Regions from separate parts of the uncultured Pseudoramibacter sp. genome, predicted to be linked through region 2. Evidence: a T-box and tRNA genes for the amino acid it is inferred to sense, from the RefSeq annotation. Region 2 holds a T-box; the other holds one or more tRNA genes.
The links. The T-box of region 2 lies ahead of pheS (phenylalanine--tRNA ligase subunit alpha). A T-box ahead of a tRNA ligase gene usually reads a tRNA of that ligase, here a tRNA-Phe.
Positions count from the first base shown of each region.

Region 1 (5,657 bases), on a different contig from region 2:
GATCGCCGACGATTTTGACAATAAAGTCCTGTTTTACGGGGTCAACGTGCCGATCTACAAAAAGCGCGTTCAGGAAGTGTCGGACGCGCCGTTCTGCATCAAATGTAAGCACGAGTACGTCTACGATTACGTCACCTACGGCCATTTAGGCGGCTACCGCTGCCCGAACTGCGGCTATCACAGACCGGATCCGGATATTGCGGTGACGAATGTTATCCAAAGCGACGCGGCAAAATCCGTCGTCGATATTTTAGTTGACGGTCAGACTTATCGGACAACGATCAATCTGCCGGGGGGCTACAACATTTATAACGCCTGCGGAACCGTTGCCGTCGGCAAGGCCCTTAAATTCGATATTCCGACGGTGATCCGCTCCCTTTCTGAATTTGCGCCGGGCTTTGGGCGGATGGAAAAACTCGTCCTCAACGGCACGCCGATCCGCATGATCCTGGTGAAAAATCCGGCAGGCTGCAATCAAGTCCTGAATTTCGTCACCAACGTCACTGATCCGTCCGTCTTTGTGGTCTGCCTCAATGACCGCGACGCCGACGGCACCGACGTGTCCTGGATCTGGGACGTCGATTTCGAACAAATTGCCGAAATGGGCGATAAGCTTAAAGGACTCTACCTGTCAGGCATACGCGCAGAGGATATGGCGCTGCGCTTCAAATACGCCGGTATTCCGGAAGACAAGATGAAAGTCATTAAGGATTACGAAACCTTGATGAAGACCTGTGCGGCGCAGGATTATCCCGTTTACATCATGCCGACCTACACGGCGATGATGGACCTGCGGAATAAGATCACGAAAATGTACGACGTGAAAAATTTCTGGGAATAAGGAGGACAAGATCATGGAACAACCACTTAAAATTTGTCATTTGTACCCGGATATTTTAAATCTCTACGGCGATCGCGGCAATGTGCTGTGCCTGAGCCGCCGCCTCGAATGGCGGCACATCCCTGTGGAAGTGGACCGCGTCTGCGTCGGAGAACCTTTAAAGGCTGCGGACTACGATTTGTTTTTTATCGGCGGCGGCCAGGATTTTGACCAGGAAGTGCTGCTGCCCGACCTTTTCTCCGGAAAGGACAAGGAGCTGAAGGCTGCAATCGAAGACGGCAAAACGGTTTTGGCCATTTGCGGGGGCTATCAGATGCTCGGCCAATATTACAAGACCTGGGACGGCAAGCAGATCGATTTTACCGGCGCGTTGAATTTTTACACCGAGGGCGTCAAAAAACGGATGATCGGCAATTATGTGTTTACCTTTGACGACAAACCGGGGGTCAATATTATCGGATTCGAAAATCATTCCGGGAAGACCTATCTGCAGGATGGCGTGAGACCGATGGGCAAGGTGCTCAAGGGCTACGGCAACAACGGCGAAGACGGCACGGAAGGCGTTCGGTACAAGAATGTGTACGGAACGTACAGCCACGGTTGCCTGCTGCCCAAAAACCCGGCTGTGGCCGACGCCATTTTATCGGCTGCGCTGGAACGCAAGACAGGCCAGGGAACTTTGCCGCCGCTGCCGGATCACTTTGAAAAACAGGCACACGACACGATGGAAAAGCGGCTTTTAGATTAAAAAACGAGAGGGGGAGTATTGTGTACGAAGACTTTGCTAAAGTTTACGATGAATTGATGCAGGAAATCAATTACGACGAATGGGCCGATTACATCTTCAGAATGACCCTTAATTCGACCAAGCCGATTAAAAAAATCTTGGAATTCGGCTGTGGGACCGGCAACATCACGCTGCGGCTGGCTAAAAAAGGGTTCGACATGACGGCCGTGGATTTATCTGAGGATATGCTGACAGTGGCCGCTGAAAAGGCAGAGGCCCAGGGGATCGAAAACGTCCGCTTTTTCAAGGGAGACATGAGTAATTTTCAGATCGGCGAAACCTTTGACGCGGTGATCGTCTGCTGCGACAGCTTCAATTATTTGAAGAGCTTGGACGAAATCGAGTCCTTTTTAAGCTGCTCGGCAGAGGCGCTAAAACCCGGCGGGCTTTTAATGTTCGATATGAACACGCCGGAAAAATACAAGGAAACGATCGGCGACAACACCTTCGTCTACAATTTTGACAATGTCTACTGCGTGTGGGAAAATACCCTGCATCCGGACGACAACAAGGTTGATTTTGATTTGTCCTTCTTTGTGCGCCGCGAAGACGATTTGTACGAACGCTACGAAGAAGAGCAGAGCCAGTACTATTATCCTGTGGAAGATATTTTTAGACTCTTAAAGGTGCCAGCTTTCAAGAATCAGAAGATTTACGACTTCGGAACTTTTCTGGCTGGCGGCGCGCTGAGCGACCGTGTTCAGTACGTTGCAGAGAAAAGATAAAAAAATTGTAAAAAAATCGAAAAAAAGGTTTGACAAGCACAGGGATCTAGCGTATAATAATGCCTGTGCTTGAGATTTGGTCGCTTAGCTCAGCTGGGAGAGCATCTGCCTTACAAGCAGGGGGTCACAGGTTCGAGCCCTGTAGCGACCACCAGATAGCAACATTATTTATTGGCCAGGTAGTTCAGTTGGTTAGAATGCCAGCCTGTCACGCTGGAGGTCGTGAGTTCGAGCCTCATCCTGGTCGCCATGCCCAGATAGCTCAGTCGGTAGAGCAGGGGACTGAAAATCCCCGTGTCGGTGGTTCAATTCCGCCTCTGGGCACCATTTAAACGGTGCGGAAGTGGCTCAGTGGTAGAGCATCGCCTTGCCATGGCGAGGGTCGCGAGTTCAAATCTCGTCTTCCGCTCCATTTTATTTTGCGGTGGCATAGCCAAGCGGTAAGGCAAAGGTCTGCAAAACCTCTATTCCCCAGTTCGATTCTGGGTGCCACCTCCATATAAGAAGGCAAACGCTAAACCAGACATTGTGTTGGGTTTAGCGTTTTTTTAATAGGAGGACAATTTTGTTCGAATACATCAAGGGCGTATTGGAAGCGGAACGCGCCGACGGCGTGGTCGTCGAAGCCGGCGGGTTTGGGTATTGGATCCGTACATCGATGACGACTAACGCGGCACTGCCGGCGCTGCACGAGCCGGTGAAGCTTTTACTATATCCGGCCTTTAGGGAAGACGACGTGACCCTCTACGGCTTTTCGACCGAGGAAGAGCGCCGGCTGTTCGTGACACTGATTGGCATTTCCGGCATTGGCCCGAAGGCGGCGATGAGTCTGCTCTCTCAATTCGACGAGGCGACGTTCATCCGCCACATCAAAAATGCGGACGACAAGGCCATTTCAAAAACACCGGGCATCGGCAAAAAAACGGCGGAACGGATCATCCTCGAGCTGAAAGACAAGTACAAGGATTTCGAGACACCGGAAACGGAAGTGGCGGGCGGTGCGACCGAGCGCATGCAGGCGGCCGACGCCTTGTACAACGAGGGCATCAACGGGCTTTTGGGCTTGGGCTACGCCTACAGAGAAGCCTCGGACCTCATCGATCAGGTGATTGAACCGGGCATGAGCATTGAAGCGCTCTTAAAGGCGGCGCTGACGGCTGCTTCAAAATCATAAAGGGACATTATGAAGGATCGGATTATCACAACAGAATTTTCAGAGCCGGATGTGGAGATCGAGCATTCGCTGAGACCTCAAAATCTGGACGAGTACATTGGCCAGAAGCGGGTTAAAAAGCAGATGGGCATCTTTATCAACGCGGCGAAAAAGCGGGGAGAACCGCTGGATCACGTGCTGCTTTACGGCCCGCCGGGCTTGGGCAAGACGACGTTAGCCAACATCATCGCCAACGAGATGGGCACGAAGATCCGCATCACCTCGGGCCCGGCTATCGAAAAACCCGGGGATCTCGCGTCGATTCTGACGACGTTGAAGGCCGGTGACGTGCTGTTTATCGATGAAATCCACCGGATGCAGCGTCAAGTTGAAGAAGTGCTCTATCCAGCGATGGAAGATTTTGCCCTTGACATTATTATCGGGAAGGGCCCGGGTGCCAAAAGCATCCGAATTGATCTGCCGAAGTTTACTCTGGTCGGCGCGACCACCCGAGCCGGACAGCTGACGGCGCCGCTTCGCGATCGTTTTGGCGTTGTGCAGCGCCTGGAGCTGTACTCGCCGGACGAGCTGGCGGATATCGTCAAGCGCTCCGCTGGCATCTTGGGCATCGGCATCGACGATGCAGGGGCGAGAGAGCTGGCCCGACGTTCTCGAGGAACCCCGCGTGTGGCGAATCGGCTGCTCAAGCGGGTGCGGGATTACGCGGAAATGGAAAGCGAGGGCGTGATCGACCTCGAAACAGCCAAAAAGGCCCTGACTTTATTCGAAGTGGACGACGTGGGCCTGGACGAAAACGACCGATTGATGCTCAGGACGATCGCCGAGAAATTTGACGGCGGTCCGGTGGGGCTCAACACGCTGGCCGCGTCCATCGGGGAAGAATCCAACACGATTGAAGAAGTGTACGAGCCCTATCTGCTGCAGCTGGGGTTTTTGGCCAGGACGCCCAGCGGGCGCGTGATCACGTCGGCGGGCTGTGCCCATTTGGGGCTGAAGGCCGCACAGGCGCCAGCCAATCAAATTAGTCTGGAGGAATTGACGAAGCATGATGAAGAAATCTGATTTTTATTACGATCTGCCGGAAGCGTTAATCGCCCAGACGCCGGCAGAAAAGCGGGACATGTCCCGCCTGATGGTCATCGACCGGAAGACGGATCAAATCGAGGATCGGCATTTTCACGACATTGTCGATTATTTAAAACCCGGCGATCTTTTGGTGATGAACGACACGAAGGTGATGCCGGTCCGTATTTACGGTCACAAGAAAGAAACGGGCGGAAAAGTGGAACTGCTCCTCTTAAAACGCCTCGACGACAACCGCTGGGAAACGATGGTCAAGCCTGGGCGGAAGGCTAAGCCCGGCGCGGTTTTAGAATTTACGGATTCGGACGATAAAGTCGTTCTCGAAGGGACGATCGAAAAGACCATCGACAACGGCCTGCGCGTCATTGCCTTTGAATACGACGGCGTTTTCGAGGAAATCCTGAACCAAATCGGCACCATGCCGCTGCCGCCGTACATCCACGAAAAATTGAGCGATCCGTCTCGGTATCAGACAGTCTACGCGAAGTACAACGGCTCTGCCGCGGCGCCGACAGCCGGTCTGCACTTTACTGAAGCGCTGCTCGATCAGATCCGGGGAATGGGCGTAAAGACGGCAGCTGTGACTCTGCACGTCGGCCTCGGAACCTTTAGACCGGTCAAGGAAGACAATATTCTGGATCACCAGATGCATTCAGAGCAGTACAGCGTTTCTCAGGAAACGGCGGATTTGATCGAAAAGACAAAGGCTGAAGGCGGCCGGGTCATCGCGGTAGGCACGACGACGGTTCGGACGCTGGAAAGCGTCGCCTCCCGCCACGACGGCAAAGTGGTCGCGGAACACGGATCGACGTCGATTTTCATTTATCCGGGATTCCACTGGAACGTGATCGACGCGCTGATCACCAATTTCCACCTGCCTGAATCGACGCTTTTGATGCTGGTCTCGTCTTTCTACGACAGAGAAAAGATTCTGGCGGCCTACCGTCACGCGGTTGAAGAAAAATACCGTTTCTTCAGCTTCGGCGACGCAATGTTCATTCAATAGGAGAATCATGTTTCGATACGAACTCATCCATCAGGAAAAAT
Region 1 is NZ_CAIFFF010000018.1:3,457-9,113, reverse strand. Features, by position in the region: gene QZX60_RS08595 (MurT ligase domain-containing protein) at 1-841, shown strand, start outside; gene QZX60_RS08590 (type 1 glutamine amidotransferase) at 855-1,589, shown strand; gene QZX60_RS08585 (class I SAM-dependent methyltransferase) at 1,610-2,353, shown strand; tRNA gene QZX60_RS08580 (tRNA-Val) at 2,432-2,507, shown strand; tRNA gene QZX60_RS08575 (tRNA-Asp) at 2,527-2,603, shown strand; tRNA gene QZX60_RS08570 (tRNA-Phe) at 2,605-2,680, shown strand; tRNA gene QZX60_RS08565 (tRNA-Gly) at 2,691-2,765, shown strand; tRNA gene QZX60_RS08560 (tRNA-Cys) at 2,777-2,851, shown strand; gene ruvA (Holliday junction branch migration protein RuvA) at 2,919-3,527, shown strand; gene ruvB (Holliday junction branch migration DNA helicase RuvB) at 3,537-4,589, shown strand; gene queA (tRNA preQ1(34) S-adenosylmethionine ribosyltransferase-isomerase QueA) at 4,576-5,616, shown strand; gene tgt (tRNA guanosine(34) transglycosylase Tgt) at 5,624-5,657, shown strand, end outside.
Region 1: it has a tRNA-Phe gene. The T-box ahead of pheS (phenylalanine--tRNA ligase subunit alpha) is inferred to sense a tRNA for this amino acid. The anticodon was not compared.

Region 2 (5,657 bases):
GTTCCTTCTGGAAAAATATAAACTTGCTGTGTCGCCTCCTTATTAAACAAGGATGTGTCTAAACCCATTTCCTTAACGGAGCACATCATCCCTTCAGATCGAACCCCTCTCATTTCGGAGGCATTGATCTGTGTTCCTGTGTCGATAATTGCACCGTCAAGAGCAACGGGAACAACAGCCCCTTCGTACACGTTCTGGGCATTTGTGATAATTGGAAGTGTTTTATCTTCGCCAAATTCTACTGTACATACGCGAAGCCGATCTGCATTGGGATGTTTTTCAATTTTCGTGATTTTTCCCGTTACGATTCCTCTGACTTTTTCATTGACGGGTGTGATCGTTTCGACCTTTGTCCCTGCCATGGTTAATGTATCACCAAATGTCTTAACATCCTGGTCAATTTTCACAAATTCTTTTAACCAATTGAAAGAAGCTAACATCTATTTCCTCCTTTATTTAAACTGCGAAAGAAAACGCGTATCATTTTCAAACAGCAGACGAAGATCTGAAATACCATATTTCGTCAATGCGATACGGTCCAAACCAAGCCCGAAAGCAAAACCGCTATATTCTTCCGGATCAATCCCACAAGCACGTAACACATTCGGATGAACCATTCCGCAACCCAGCAATTCAACCCATCCCGAGTTGTCGCAGACAGGACATCCTTTTCCTCCGCATTTAAAGCAAGTAACATCCATTTCCGCACTAGGTTCAGTAAAATAAAATTGATGCGGTCTGAATTTTGTTTTTGTCTTGTTGCCAAAAAGTTTTTTAGCAAAAAGGTCCATGGTTCCCTTCAAATCAGACATCGCAATACCTTTGTCGATCACCAAGCCTTCCATTTGATGGAATACCGGTGAATGCGTTGCGTCAATTTCATCTGATCGGTAAACACGGCCCGGCGAAATAATACGAAGCGGCGGTTTTTGAGATAACATCGTCCGGACTTGAACCGGCGAGGTTTGCGTTCTTAATACCATATCATCTCGATAATAGAAGGACTCCTGCTTGTCTCTTGAAGAATGATCCTTCGGCATATTTAAATCATCAAAATTGTATTTAACCCATTCTATTTCAGGACCACTGACAATCGAAAACCCCATGCCTAAAAAGATGTCTTCCAATTCTTCTGTGACAATATTTAATGGATGGTGTGCTCCGCATTTACATGGCTTACCAGGTAAAGTCACATCGATTTTTTCGCGTTCCAGACGCGCTTCCAATACTTTAGATTCGATATGTCCCTTTACGCTGTCAAGGTTGTCTTGAATTTCTTTTCTTACTTCATTGGCTTTTTTACCAACGATTGGGCGCTCTTCTTTTGAAAGCTTACCCATTCCTTTCATAAATTGAGTAATTGCTCCCTTTTTACCTAGAAATTGAACGCGAAGCTCTTCTAATTCCTTTATATCTTCAATATGGCTAATTTTTTCTTTAAATTCATTTTTGATTTGATCAAGCTGATCTTTATTCATTTTTTACTCCTTAATTTTCACCATAAAAAAAAGTCCTTGAAATCAAGGACGAAATTTTCCGCGGTACCACCTTTTTTATCTTAATAAATAAGATCTCTCAACTGTTTAACGCAACAGAAAACGTTTTAGAATACTGATTTCATCTAAAAAGCTCAAAAGTGAAATTTCACATCAACATGTCCGCAATCTTTCAGCCATGAATTGCTTCTCTCTTGAACAGTGGTTCATGCTATTTGCTTTGTCATCGCTATTAATTGTTATTCTACTTCTTGTCACCTATTACCGTCAAGTACATCATGATACCTGCCGCCACAGCAACATTTAAGGATTCTGCCTTGCCATATATAGGCAGCTTCCATGAAAAATTACAAATTGCTTGGATCTGTGGACGAACGCCATGAGATTCATTGCCCAAAATTAACGCATTTTTAGAATGATGCGGCATCGGCGATTCTTGAGATAAATTTCCATCTAATGAAGTGGCACAAACAAAAAAATTGTTTTGTTTTAATTTTCGAATGAACGCTTCAAATTGATCTGTTTTATAAATGGGAATGTGAAAAAAAGATCCCATTGTCGCCCGTATAACTTTATCATTATAAAAATCAACAGTTTGATCCGAACAAATGATACCATCAAAGCCAACACCATCCGCAGTACGAATAATAGTCCCTAAATTTCCCGGATCAGCCAATTCGTCTAATAATAAAAGGTGTTGTGATCGTTTTAAATCGATTTGGGCGTCAAAATATTTCGCAATGCAAAGGATTCCCTCTGGATGCTTTTGGCGTGATAATTGATTATAAATGTGGTTTTCAACCACTTCCACAGGAATTTCCGATGAAATGGCATCTAGCTGGTGACGATTTGTATCCATAAATCGACGCGCAACTAGTATGCCTACAAGTGGCACCGCACTTTTTAACGCTTCTTCAAAAAGCTTTTTTCCTTCAAAAACAAAGCATTTTTCTGACTCTCTTCCCTTGTGTGAAAAGAGTTTTCGAATTTGCTTAATTTTGCGGTTTTGTTTAGATTGAATAACCACTGGCTTTCCTTCGGAAATTTAATTAATACGATTATATTATAAATTTTCTTTTGCTAAATCAGCTAATTTTGCAAATGATTCAGCGTCATTCATCGCGAGATCAGCAAGAATTTTGCGGTCAATTTCGACATTAGCCACTTTCAAGCCATGAATCATACGGCTGTAGCTTAAGCCATTCATGTGAGCAGCAGCATTGATTCTTGTAATCCATAACTTGCGGTAGTCGCGTTTCTTCTGTTTACGTCCGCTGTACGCAGAACGGAGCGCACGCATAACAGCTTCATTCGCAGGGCGGTACAATTTGCTTTTTGCGCCATAATAACCCTTTGCAAGTTTTAAAATCTTTTTATGTTTTTTATGAGCATTAACGCCTTTTTTTACTCTGGCCATTTTTTCCTCCTAATTGTTTATCTAAAATAAATTTCTTACTTTAACAGCATTTTCTTAACGTTTTTAGCATTGCTTGGTACTAAATAGCCTGCTTTTCTAAGATTTCTTTTGCGCTTAGGTGATTTTTTATTTAAAATGTGGCTTTTATACGCCTTCGATCTCTTGATAACTCCTGATTTTTTAATTTTAAAACGTTTCGCAGATCCGCGATGTGACTTCATCTTTGGCATAATTGTCCTCCTAAATTTAATATATATAATTATTTGTTGTCTTTACTGCCCTTTGGAGACAAAAAGATAGACATGTTCCGACCTTCTAATTTAGGACTTTTTGTAACTGTTCCGTAGTCCTTCAAACGATTTGCAAAGTCTAAGAGCACTTGTCGTCCCTGATTGGTGTAAATCATTTCTCTTCCTCTGAATCGAATGGTCAGTTTAACACGGTGACCTTGTTGAAGAAATTTTTCAGCATTTCTCGCTTTAACCTGAATGTCATGTTCTTCAACACGGACCGACATTCTGATTTCCTTGACGGTCATCGATTTCTGCTTCTTCTTTGCTTCTTTCTGTTTACGGATTTCTTCATAGCGGAATTTACCATAATCCAGAATTTTACAAACAGGCGGCTTAGCGTGCGGAGATACTTTAACTAAGTCAAGACCGGCTTCTTCTGCCAGTTTCCGCGCTTCAGCCGGTTTCATGATTCCAATCATTTCACCATCAGCATCGATTACTCTGATTTCACGATCGCGAATCATTTCATTGATTTCATGTTGAACATCTCTTGCTATTGTAATACACCCCCATATTATAAAATAAAAAATGTGCAGGCAAACTAAAGCACCTGCACATAAAGCATCTTTATCGCAATATAACCCGTTCGCATTTTGCGAAACAAGGTGAGAAGCTTTAATGCCTCTGCTTTAATTTACGTATTAATTTTACTGAATAAAAAATTAGATGTCAAGCTATAAATTATTTTTCTTTATTGTCCTTTTTGTGAACTGCCGGCATACCCACCATTGTTCATATTTGGATCCTGGGCTGAAAATGAAAAAACTTTGTACGTTTTTCCTGATTTTCTAAATCCCACCTTAGCTTCATAATCGTCAGATAATTTTAAAGTCACTTGATATTCTAAGTCATCCGCAATTACAATAGGATCTGATATTGAAACCGGTGTGTTTACCGTTGTATAGGATGAAATATCCTTCGCTACAGAAGCATCGTTGCTTTGATTTTGATCAACTGCCTGTTTTAAACTCTCGGCAAAATCTGATGTCATGTATTTTTCCGCTTGATCATACTCTTTATTATAAATAAGCTGATAAAACGATTTTGCATCGTCCTTCATTTGATTCAAAGAACTGGACGAAGTATCAGAAGTAGATGTTGCTTTTTTAGTGGATTTATTGCGCGGTATTTTAACACTCGGTGAATTGGTTCCCTTTGACCCAGATAAATTGAATGAAAAACTAGATGGATGGGTACGCCAATACCCGTATCCAGCAATACCCGCAGCAATTAAGATGACAATAATACCTATTATTGTTTTTCTTTTCATGATTTGCTCCTGCTCTTTATAAAATTAAAAAAACTGCTGAGCTTTAATATACTCAGCAGCTTATAATCAAATGGTCGGAGTGAGAGGATTTGAACCTCCGGCCTCATGGTCCCGAACCATGCGCTCTACCAAGCTGAGCCACACCCCGATGTGTGATTTGCAAATCAACGATGTTTATTATAGAATAAGAGCAAAAGAAAATCAAGTACTTTTAGCGAGGTTTTTTATGAAAATAATAAAATTTTCTTCAGAGCAATTTGAAGATATGGCAGATATAACATCTCAAGTCGTAGATTACGTTGAATCTGAACGTATTCGCGATGGTGAAATCTTATTGCAGACACCGGAAAGCAGCGTCGGCATCACTCTTGCCGACCCAAAGAATAAAGATATGGTCAAAGATTATCTGAAAGCTTTAGATCATGCATTTCCCCGTTTTAACGGCATGCAGTATACCGGCCCATCCACACCTGGCATCAAAGCTGCAATGGTTGGGCAATCTATGCGTCTAACAGTCCACGAAGGGACACTTGTTCTCGGACTGCATCAAGGCATCTTTGCTGCAGACTTTGGCGGACCTAAAAAGGACCGTATGATTTTTATTTCTCACGTCGGGTCACTTCTAAAACCTGGCGAAAAAGCTATCGGATCACCACTGTTAAAGGCTTATAACGCTAAAGTTATTGAAGAAGAACAGAAAGCTGCAGAAGAGGAAAAAAGAATGATTGAAGAAATGCGGCGCGAATATCGCGAACAGCATCCAGAATATTTTAAAAACGATGGCAAATCTATTTTAAAAGATCACATGAAGCCGCAGGCAAAGAACAATAAAGAAAATAAATAATCTTCGAGGTTAAAATGTCTAAATCAAAGCATACAAAAAATAAGAGAAAGAAAAAAAACAATACTACAATGCATCAATCCGAACATCAAACCATTAAGCCCTGGCACCGCGTCGGCGCAATTATTCTGATTATCGCTTTAGTCGTTGGTATGGTTGTCATGTACGGATTCAGCTACATTTAATATTACTAAAAGGAATTTATCATGAGCGAAGCATCAATAAAAGAAAAAAGCCAAAAGGCCAATCAAGCTGCTTTTATTCTTTCTGCGGTCGACGTCGAAACGAGAAACCGCGCATTAAAAAATATCATCAAACATCTAAAAGATAATATTGATCA
Region 2 is NZ_CAIFFF010000002.1:16,286-21,942, forward strand. Features, by position in the region: gene pheT (phenylalanine--tRNA ligase subunit beta) at 1-440, opposite strand, end outside; gene pheS (phenylalanine--tRNA ligase subunit alpha) at 453-1,478, opposite strand; T-box leader at 1,520-1,732, opposite strand; gene QZX60_RS01320 (RNA methyltransferase) at 1,741-2,523, opposite strand; gene rplT (50S ribosomal protein L20) at 2,560-2,913, opposite strand; gene rpmI (50S ribosomal protein L35) at 2,949-3,143, opposite strand; gene infC (translation initiation factor IF-3) at 3,173-3,724, opposite strand; ribosomal protein L20 leader region at 3,725-3,842, opposite strand; gene QZX60_RS01340 (hypothetical protein) at 3,898-4,476, opposite strand; tRNA gene QZX60_RS01345 (tRNA-Pro) at 4,548-4,624, opposite strand; gene QZX60_RS01350 (YjbQ family protein) at 4,625-5,320, shown strand; gene QZX60_RS01355 (glutamate-5-semialdehyde dehydrogenase) at 5,524-5,657, shown strand, end outside.